3 regions of the Cupriavidus basilensis genome follow, and region 2 is predicted to be linked to each of the others. Evidence: predicted binding sites of a transcription regulator. Region 2 holds the regulator's gene; each other region holds the start of a gene.

Region 1 (3,275 bases), 590 kb from region 2:
CCCATCGCACCACAGTCGGAGTGCCCGCAAATCACGATGTCCTGCACGCCCAAGACCGCGACCGCATACTCGACGGTGGCCGAAACGCCGCCAGGTTCCGGACCGTAGGACGGCACGATGTTTCCGGCATTGCGAATGACGAACAGCTCTCCCGGCTCACGTTGGGTGAGGAGCTCGGGCACGACGCGACTGTCCGAGCAGGTGACGAACAGCGCCTTGGGATTTTGTGTCGTTGCGAGTTGCTTGAAAAGCTCGATTCGTTGAGGATAGACGTCGCGCTGAAAGCGCAGAAAGCCGTCGATGATGTCACGCATGGCGTCCTCCAGATTGGTTACGTGATACAGGCACGACCGTTCGATATTTTGTCATGCCGATGCCGGTGCGCTGCGATTATCGCCGATGTGACGGGCCACCAACAATATGGGGCGTGAGAACTCATGAACGAAAGCGCTTGCCAGGCGCGCGGCCGACACACGCTAGTGCAAGTCAAGGCCTACCATATTGCAATCTTGACGATGTGCCTTCTATGCCATGTGTCCGTCGCGCGGGCGGCGGACAATGCTGCAAGCTTGCATGACCGATACGAGAGTTCAGTACAACAACTCAACCACAGTCCGTTCCGACGTAGGCTGTACCTGGAATCGATCGAGTCGGCCTCTATGCTTAAAGGCGATATCTACAGCGTGTTGGATCACCCGTTCGCGGTAGTCGATGGGGCGCTGCATAATGGCCCGGAGGCGCCCGCTAACTGGTGTGATGTGCTGATATTGCACCTTAACATCAAGTACTGCCATGCTGCGATCGGCGGCAACGGAACCATACTTGAGGTGAACCTAGGCAAGAAGGTCGAGCAAGAGCTTGTGGACACCTACCGCTTGCAATTCCATTACCGAGCGATACCCAGCCCCACTACCGAGTACTTCGGGGTAGAGCTTAGGGCTGACAACGGGCCGCTAAGTACCAAGGACTACCTGATAGTGCTCGAGGCGATACCCGTTGAAGGAAATCGGACTTTCTTGCATCTCACCTATTCCTATAGCTACGGGCTAGCCGGGCGGATCGCAATGCGCACCTATCTGGCTACCATCGGTAGCGGCAAGGTAGGCTTCACAGCTATCGGCAAGGTGGCTTCCACTGGAGACAGCAAATATGTGGGAGGTATCCGCGGCTTGATAGAGCGCAATACCATGCGCTACTACCTGGCCATCGACGCGTACCTGAGTGCGCTGTCAAGTCCGCCGGGAAAGCAGCTCGAGCGACGCCTGACCAACTGGTTCAATGCCACGGAGCAATATCCCCGGCAACTGCATGAAATTGAGCGCCCAGCGTATATGCAGATGAAATTCAAGGAGTATCAACGTCAGCTGGCCGCAGGATGACAGACGCATCCCATTCATCAAGAGTCAGCCACTACAAGCGCGATAAGCATTAGTGCCGCCTATTCATGAGGACTTAACATCATGGTCTGGTGCATGGTGACATCCTCGGTGGGCCCAGCATTTATCCTAGGTCACGCCGACTGTTGCAGCTTGATCCATATCGATGGCTTGCGCGTGGCGCCAGCCCCTGTGCACAAGCTACCGGGCTTGACCTGAGTCAATAGCCACGTCCAAACGCTTCCTAGACTGGAGTCAGGACTCCCAATCCCGAACCGCACAGGAATGCTATGGAATACGCCAGCATCATGGTCCACCTGGACACCAGCCCACGCGCGCTGGACCGGCTTGAAATCGCTGCCCGGCTCGCCGTGGCCCGCCATGCCCGGCTGATCGGGCTGTTTGCCGGCTTTATGCCGGACGTCGCCTGGTTTTACCTGATGGAGGGCGCCGCGACCTATATCCACGAGGACCGCCAGCGGCGCAGTGAGGCGCGCGAGGAGGTGCACCGGCGCTTCCTGGCGGTAACGCAGGGCCTGGGGATCAAAACCGAGTGGCGTGCAGTGGATGGCGATCCGTTGATGATGGCGCTGCGCGAAGTGCGCGAGGCCGACCTTGTCGTTGCCGGGCAATACGATCCGGCCGACCCGGACAGCTTTGTGGCGACCCAGTTCCTGGAAACCCTCATCCTCGACGGTGGCAGGCCCGTCCTTGTCATTCCGTTCGCCGGGCAGTTCGCCGCACCCGGCTCGCGTGTCATGGTGGCTTGGAACGGCGGACGCGAGGCAACGCGCGCCTTGCACGACGCCATGCCCCTGATCAGCGGCGGGCAGGCCAAGGTGCTTTGCGCGCAAAGTACTGGCGCGCGGCCCGATGCGAGCCTGCCGGGCCATGCCATGGCTGCTCTGGCATGCCATGGCGTTCAAGCTGAGTTCGAACACTGCCAGGAAGGATCGGACATTGCCATCGGCGAAACCTTGCTCTCGCGTGCGGCCGATTTTGGCGCCGATGTGGTGGTGATGGGCGCTTACGGGCGCGGCCGCCTGCGCGAGTTGGTACTGGGTGGCGTCACCAGGGCTTTGCTGGACACCATGACGGTGCCGGTCCTGATGTCACACTAGTCACATTAACTGCCAGCATGGCGCCGGCGCGATATCCGCGCCCACGCGCACCATCGCTGCCGCTGGCTCTGCGCATCGCCGGAAGTGAGATTGACGCGCATCCAGCTAACCGCTAGCCACCCACCTATATTGAAGCTTGAAGCGGAACGAGGGTCCAATGCGCCACGCCGCAGGCATTTCGTGCCAATAGCCGATCACTTGATCTGGCGCAAGCGGCCTGCCCGATGTCATCGCATCATGGACGTGGATCCACCTTGCCGCGCCCGGGAGTCAACGATGTCCGATTTAACGAAAGAGCAGCTCTCCAGCCTCGTCAACTTGCTGGACAGCAGAGAGCAGAGAATCCGTGGCCAGATGGACGCCGCGGCCGTTCCCCGTACCGTGTCCACCGGGCGCGAACCAAGCGACGACGCGGAGCTCGCCGAGCATGGCACCGAGGAGCGCATGGACGATGCCGTGGCGGAACACTACCGCATGGAACTGGCCGACATAGCGGTGGCGCGTAAGCGGATTACCAGGCTCAGCTACGGCGTGTGCCTGGACTGCGGCGAGCCCATTCCCTATCCGCGGCTGCAAGCGTACCCCACGGCCAAACGCTGCACCCCATGCCAGCGCAAGCACGAGCACATGTTCGGGGCGTCGAGCGGCATGCGATGAGCATGGGCGGGCGATCCCGTGGGCGGGCTCGCCACAGGTGCGTCCGCATATTGGCACCGCGCTTGAGGGCCGCAAGCCGGCAAGGGGGGATGCCATGACTTTCCAGGACAGGAACGAGGCC
Region 2 (3,275 bases):
GTCGCCGTCAGCGCGGGCAGCGATGAGCTCAAGGGCTTGGCCGTGGAATATGATCACGCTGCCGGCAACCTGGAGCCCACGTCCAATCGCCTGATTCCCATCCGGGTGCGCGTGCCGATCGAGTCCGCGGCGCAGGGCACGCACAAGATCGAGGTCACGGTGACCGCGGTGCCCGACAAGGGCGCGGGGGGGCATGGCGCGGAGATTCGACAGAGCACCAGCTTTATCGTGCCGCGCAATCTATGAGGCGACGGGGGACGCTGGATGCACCAATCCGTACGCTACAGACGCGATCTAGAACTAGAGGAGGCCAGATGACGCAGCAAAGCAATCCCTGGTGGAAGGAGCCATGGCCGTGGCTGCTGATGAGTGGGCCGTTCGTGGCCATGGTGGCCTGCGGGGTCACGATCTGGCTGGCCATGACCCACCCGGATCCGCCCATTGAGGAAGGGGTCGCTCGCCACGGCCTGGTGGTCGAGAAGGCGGGCAGCGCGGCACGCCAGGCAGCGCCGGTCGCGGCGCAAGCGAGGTGATCATGAGGCTACGCTGGCTGATGTGGGTGTTGTGGCCCGCTTTCCTGGTCGCCGGGCTGACGACCGCGCTGGTATTCTCCATGGTCGATCCCGGTGACCTGCGCTTCTTCGGCCAGCCGGTCGAGGCATCGCGGGAGGCGGTCTACACCGTGGGCTTCCTGATCGCGTGGGTGCTGTGCTCGCTGTCGAGCGGCTTGACGTTGTACACCATGCCCACGCGGCTGGCGGACACGGACGAGCTGGAGTGACTGTGATGCGCGCCTTGCCGGTTCAGGCCAGCAGGCGCGGCATCGCGGCGAGCCGCCGCGGGCGAGGGCGGCCCGCGACGTGCACGTCAGCAGGACTTGTTGACGATCTGCTTGATCCCCACCATGTCGACCAGCTTGACGTGGCGCTGGCGAATCTGGATCAGGCCGGCTTCCGCAAAGCGCGAGAACAGGCGGCTGACGGTTTCGAGCTTGAGCCCCAGGTAGCTGCCGATTTCCTCGCGGCTCATGCGCAGCACAAATTCGGAGGCCGAATAGCCGCGCGCGGACAAGCGCTCGGACAGGTTGATCAGGAAAGCGGCAAGCCGCTCCTCGGCGCGCATCGATCCGAGCGTGATCAACATGACCTGGTCCTGCGAGATCTCCTTGCTCATCAGGCGCATGAACTGATGCTGCAGGGAAGGCAGGACGTTGGACAGCGTCTGGAGATCGCCAAAGCGCACCACGCAGACTTCGGTATCTTCCAGTGCGGTGGCGTCCGACGCGTGTTGCATCTCGCCAAGGCCGTCGAGGCCGACGACTTCGCCGGGAAGGTGGAAGCCCGTGATCTGCGAGCGGCCGTCTTCCATTGTCAGGTGGGTCTTGAGCGTGCCGAAGCGAATCGCGTAGACGGCGGTGAGAGGATCGCCGAGGCGGTACAGGGTTTCGCCCTTGCGTACGCGCACCCGGTCCTGGACCAGCGTATCCATCTTTTCGAGGTCCTGCTGCGACATGCCGACGGGCAGGCAGAGCTGGCCGAGCGAGCAAGTGGAGCAGCGGGGCGACATCTCGGTAATGGGAATGGTGGTGAGCAATTGGGGCCTGTCGGTTTAGCGCAGTCAATCAAGCGCGATGTGGCAGGCGCATTGAGTTGAGAGCTTGACGTTGAGAGTCGTCGGTTGGAAGCGCTATCCACATCGGCCTGGCGCGCGGGTCTTGCGGCAGTGCGCTATCTGTGCAGCGCGGCTTGCCGTGCCCGTCGTCATGTTGTGCGAGCGCGCTGATGTACGCGGGCGCCAAGCTTCATGTTGATAGCGCCTCTTGGAGCTGCGGGGGCGCGTTCGCCGCATTTTACCGCGCCGGACGTTGCGATTGTGTGATTGGGAGGAGAAGTTGACCATAGGCGTGCTTATCAGCGTATTTACCCTGGCTTTGCTGGGCGGCGTGCACTGCGCCGCCATGTGCGGCGGGATCGCGCTGGCGGCGGAGCAGGGCGGCGTTGCGCGCGTGCCTGCCACGGTGCTCCGGCGTCCCGGCCATTGGTTGCTGGAACTGCTTGTCATGCATGCCGGGCGGCTGAGCATGTATGCGGTGCTGGGAGGCTTGCTGGGTGCCCTTGGTGCCGGTGTCTGGAAGGCACAGTACCTGCCGCTGCAGCGTTGGCTGTTCGGGATCGGCAGCGTGATGCTGGTGCTGTCGGGCTTGTGGATGTTGTGCGGGCGCACCATGGGTACGGGTGGGCTTGAGCGGCTCGCCGCCCGGGGCGCGGGTGGCTTGCTGCGCGGCCTTGGCGCTGTCGGGGCGCGCTTGCCAGCTGTGGCCCGGGCGCATGGGCAGGGCCGCTTGCTGCGCCGCTACGGCATGGGGCTAGCCTGGGGGCTGGTCCCGTGCGGCATGGTGTACGGTGCTCTTGCCATGGCGTTGCTGGCCGGCAATGCTCTGTCGGGCGCGCTGGTGATGGCCGTGTTTGGCCTGGGCACCCTGCCGAACCTGCTGGTGATCTCGGGCCTGTCCGGCTATCTCAGGCAGCTTTCGCGGCGCCCGGCGTTGCGCGCTGGCGCTGGCCTTGCGGTGGTGGCTTTTGGCTTGGCCGGGGTGGCGCGCGCGCTGCTTTTACCTGAGACGCTTGCCGCGCATGGATTCTGCCTGGTCTTCTGAAGCGCCGTTTCGTGGTGTATCTGTCACTTCCTCGCTGAGGTAGCTGTGCGAATCGGTTGCAGGTTTGCCAGGGAATGCCATACAATCGCAAGAACAGCGATATCGCGCAGCGTATTTCATCGTGGCATCGTCAGGTAGCATCCGCTGCTCAGGGATGCATGCCAGGAACACCCAGGCAGGCATCAGCGCCAGGGACCGTTCCCCATCCGCCGTCCGGTTCAAAAGATTCGGTTCAAAAGACCAGCCACGGCAGGGCGGGGTGAAATAGGCCAGCAGGCCCGATATCCGTATTTTCTTGCACCCGGCGCGTTCGATGATAAACGCCGCGCCGGACAGGTCCGCCACATCAGGGGGAAGGCGCGACGCAAGGGCTCCGTCGACTGGCAGATAAAGCCGGTGGCCGGGCGATCTCCTGCCGGTCAGGTCCGGCACCCGATGCAATAAAAGAAGGCGCACGGCTGGCATGCATCAAGCATGCGGTTGGCTGCGCGGCCAGATGGCGGTGGCAATCCCTACCGCTGAACCCGCAATCTCCAGTGCGCCCGGGATCAACCGGGGCGCAGGTGCAAAGACAGGCTGCACGCAATCAACATGAATACCCAAGAGGCGAAGATCGTCC
Region 3 (3,275 bases), 1.7 Mb from region 2:
CCTTGGAGACAAGGATCGCTAAGCGCGTACGAGATAGGCCTGGCGCAAGCGCTCGGCATCGACCTTGAGCACGTCGCCCAGGTAGGCATCGATGCCACCGTAGTCCTGCTCGATGGCATGCATCGAGGCTTCCAGGTAAGAGGCCTTCACCGCCAGCAGCGGCCACATCACCGCGGGATCGACACCGAACTGCGCCGCGCCGGCGCTCATCTTCTGGTTGAAAGCCTGGTTCCAGTGATTCGATTCCAGGTAGTTGGCCATGATGATGTCGCGCTCCACGCCTAGGCTGGCCAGCAGCAACATCGAGGCAAAGCCGGTACGGTCCTTGCCCGCGGTGCAGTGGTACAGCAGGTTGCCGCCCTGCTCCGCAGTCTTCAGGAAGCCGCCAAAGGCGGCCTGGTACTTGCGCGGGAAGTCACCATAAACCTCCAGCATGAAAGCTTCCATCTGCTGCGCGCTGCCGTCGCGCAAACGCGGCATCAGCTCGGCCATCGACATACTGCCTTCGAGCACCGGCGTGGCGACCCAGCGGAAGGCCTCGCCAAAAAGACTTTCCGCGGCGGTCTTCTCACCGGCCGAGCGGAAGTCGATCACCATGTCCAGCTGCAATGCGCGCAGCCGTTCCATGTCCGCCGCGCTGGCCAGGCCCGGGTTGCCGCTGCGAAACAGCTTGCCGGCTCGCACGCGGCGGCCGTCGCGCGTGGCGAGGCCGCCGAGGTCGCGCAGATTGACCACATTGTCCAGCGCAAGCGCTGCGTTGCCCGGCACGGCGGCGCCTTGTGATGGCGCATCGGCCATGTTTTCCTGCATCGTGTGTCCCTGCCCTGTCTCTGTCGTTCGGTGGCGCGCGCGCCGCACCGCACATGGCGGCGGTTCAGCGCGCGCGATAGGCCGGCACATGCCAGCGCATATGGCAGCCAGCAATATAACGGCGATCGAGCTTCGCCACCAGTTTCCACACGCTCATCGGGTCCACATCGTCCAGATCCAGGTCGACCCAGGCCCAGGGATGCGCACCGTCGCCCTCGCGGATCAGCTCGATGTCCTTGACCCGCACGTAGGCGGCCAGCGCCGTGCGCAGCGCCGATGCGTCGACTTCGGCACGTAGTCCTCTCACTAAAACCTTCATCTTGCACTCCAAAATTTTCAGATCACGTTCGCGCGGCTTGCCAGTGTGCGGGGCCGCGGTTGTTGCGCTCGCTGCGCAACGCCCGCAAGCCCTTGTATCGCAACGATCTGAAAGTCTGACCGCTTGGCGCATCGAAATTTCCCTGTGCGAGCCGGTTCTTTGATCCGCGTCATATGCGCCCGGATCCACCCTCGACAGGCACTGTTGGCCGGCACGATAATTTCCTCATGTCGAACGCGGCAGCCCGGCCGCAAGCCGGTCTCCCGCCTCCGCCAGGTCTTCACGGAACGCCGCCGAACGACGCCGCCACCCTGCCAGTCACAGGCTAGCCATCTGCCCCGCGCGTGACGTCCGCCTTCCCGTGTCGAACCAAGATCAACTAGACAAGAAAAGGGAAAGCGATGACAGACCCGCGCACTCCAACCCAAGCCGTCCGCGCAGCCGCCCCCACCGCTATCGGTGCGGCTGCCGCCGTGCCGCAAGCCGCGCCCGGCAAATCCACGCCGTGGGGCCTCTACGCCGCCGTCCTGGTACTGATCGGCATACTCGCCCTGCCCCTGCCCCCGGACCTGCCGGTGGCGGGACATCGCATGCTGGCGATCCTCGCCTTTGCCATCGTGGTGTGGATCACCGAGGCGGTCTCCTACGAGGCCAGCGCCATCATGATCACGTCGCTGATGGCCGCGCTGATCGGCTTTGCGCCCACGGTGGCGGACCCGGCCACGCAATACGGCACCTCCCGCGCACTCGGCATGGCGCTGGCAGGATTCTCCAACACCGCGCTGGCGCTGGTTGCCGCCGCCCTGTTCATCTCGGCGGCAATGACGGTGACCGGGCTCGACCGGCGCATCGCGCTGGTCACGCTGTCGGCCATCGGCACCAGCACGCGGCGCATCCTGATCGGCAGCATCGTGGTGACCATCGCACTGTCGCTGGTGGTGCCGAGCGCCACCGCGCGCAGCGCCTGCGTGGTGCCGATCATGATGGGCGTGATCGCGGCTTTCGGGGTCGACAAGAAATCCAATATCGCCGCCGGCATCATGATCACCGTGGCCATGGCCACCAGCATCTGGAACGTCGGCATCCAGACCGCCGCCGCGCAGAACCTGCTGACGGTGGGCTTCATGGACAAGCTGCTGGGCGAGCGCATCACCTGGTTGCAATGGCTGATCGCCGGCGCGCCGTGGGCCATCGTGATGTCGGTCGTGCTGTATTTCCTGGTGCGGTTCCTGTTGCCCGCCGAGACCGAGGCCATCCCCGGCGGCAAGGAGGCCGTGCAAAAGGAACTCGCCGGGCTGGGCCCGATGAGCGGCCCGCAGAAGCGGCTTGCCGCCGTGTCCATCGGGCTGCTGCTGTTCTGGGCGACCGAGGGCAAGCTGCACCAGTTCGACACCGCCACCGTGACCTTCGTCGGCCTGGTGATCCTGATGATGCCGCGCATTGGCGTGATGGACTGGAAGACCATGCAGCAACGCACGCCGTGGGGCACGCTGATCGTGTTCGGGGTAGGCATCAGCCTGGGTACCGCGCTGCTCACCACGCAGGCCGGCCAGTGGCTGGGCAAGTTCGTGGTGGCCAACTCCGGGCTCGCCACGCAAGGCCCGATCCTGGTGTTCGCCATCCTGGCCGCGTTCCTGATCCTGATCCACCTCGGCTTTGCCAGCGCCACCGCGCTCACCGCGGCGCTGCTGCCGATCCTGATCTCGGTGCTGCAGACGCTGCCCGGCGATATCAACCAGATCGGCCTCACGATGCTGCTCGGCTTCACCGTGAGCTTCGGCTTCATCCTGCCGATCAATGCACCGCAAAACATGGTTTGCCTGGGCACGGACACCTTCAACGGCAAGCAGTTCGCCAAGGTCGGCATCCCCGTGACGGTGATCGGCTACGCCCTGATGCTGCTGTTCGCCGCCACCTACTGGCGCTGGCTGGGATGGATCTAATCGCGCACCGGGACAAGGAACGAACATGAAGATTACGTTGCAATCTGCCACCCGGCTCGCCCGCGACCTGCTCGCCGCGCAAGGCGTGCCGGCCGACATCGCCAACGACGTGGCCGAGCACCTGGTCGAGGCCGACCGCTGCGGCTACACCAGCCACGGCCTGTCGATCCTGCCCAACTACCAGCGCTCGCTCGCAACCGGCA

The links. Region 2 encodes FNR, which switches genes on or off when oxygen is low (the NO sensors DNR and NnrR bind a similar motif). Its sites were predicted from a motif close to TTGATNNNNATCAA; they were not measured.
Region 1: the regulator FNR is predicted to act here: its motif matches at 1,587-1,600, upstream of F7R26_RS08955 (universal stress protein).
Region 3: the regulator FNR is predicted to act here: its motif matches at 1,289-1,302, upstream of F7R26_RS03905 (DASS family sodium-coupled anion symporter).

What each region holds. Positions count from the first base shown of each region.
Region 1 is NZ_CP062803.1:1,977,778-1,981,052, reverse strand. It holds gene F7R26_RS08965 (carbonic anhydrase) at 1-314, opposite strand, end outside; gene F7R26_RS08960 (hypothetical protein) at 516-1,379, shown strand; gene F7R26_RS08955 (universal stress protein) at 1,667-2,497, shown strand; gene F7R26_RS08950 (TraR/DksA family transcriptional regulator) at 2,774-3,154, shown strand; gene F7R26_RS08945 (phosphoribosyltransferase) at 3,249-3,275, shown strand, end outside.
Region 2 is NZ_CP062803.1:2,570,380-2,573,654, reverse strand. It holds gene ccoG (cytochrome c oxidase accessory protein CcoG) at 1-246, shown strand, start outside; gene F7R26_RS11660 (membrane protein) at 315-533, shown strand; gene F7R26_RS11655 (hypothetical protein) at 536-781, shown strand; gene fnr (fumarate/nitrate reduction transcriptional regulator Fnr) at 868-1,593, opposite strand; gene F7R26_RS11645 (sulfite exporter TauE/SafE family protein) at 1,892-2,656, shown strand; gene F7R26_RS11640 (hypothetical protein) at 2,612-3,121, opposite strand; gene scpB (SMC-Scp complex subunit ScpB) at 3,248-3,275, shown strand, end outside.
Region 3 is NZ_CP062803.1:857,660-860,934, reverse strand. It holds gene F7R26_RS03915 (tyrosine-protein phosphatase) at 19-810, opposite strand; gene F7R26_RS03910 (RNA-binding protein) at 875-1,129, opposite strand; gene F7R26_RS03905 (DASS family sodium-coupled anion symporter) at 1,531-3,072, shown strand; gene F7R26_RS03900 (Ldh family oxidoreductase) at 3,098-3,275, shown strand, end outside.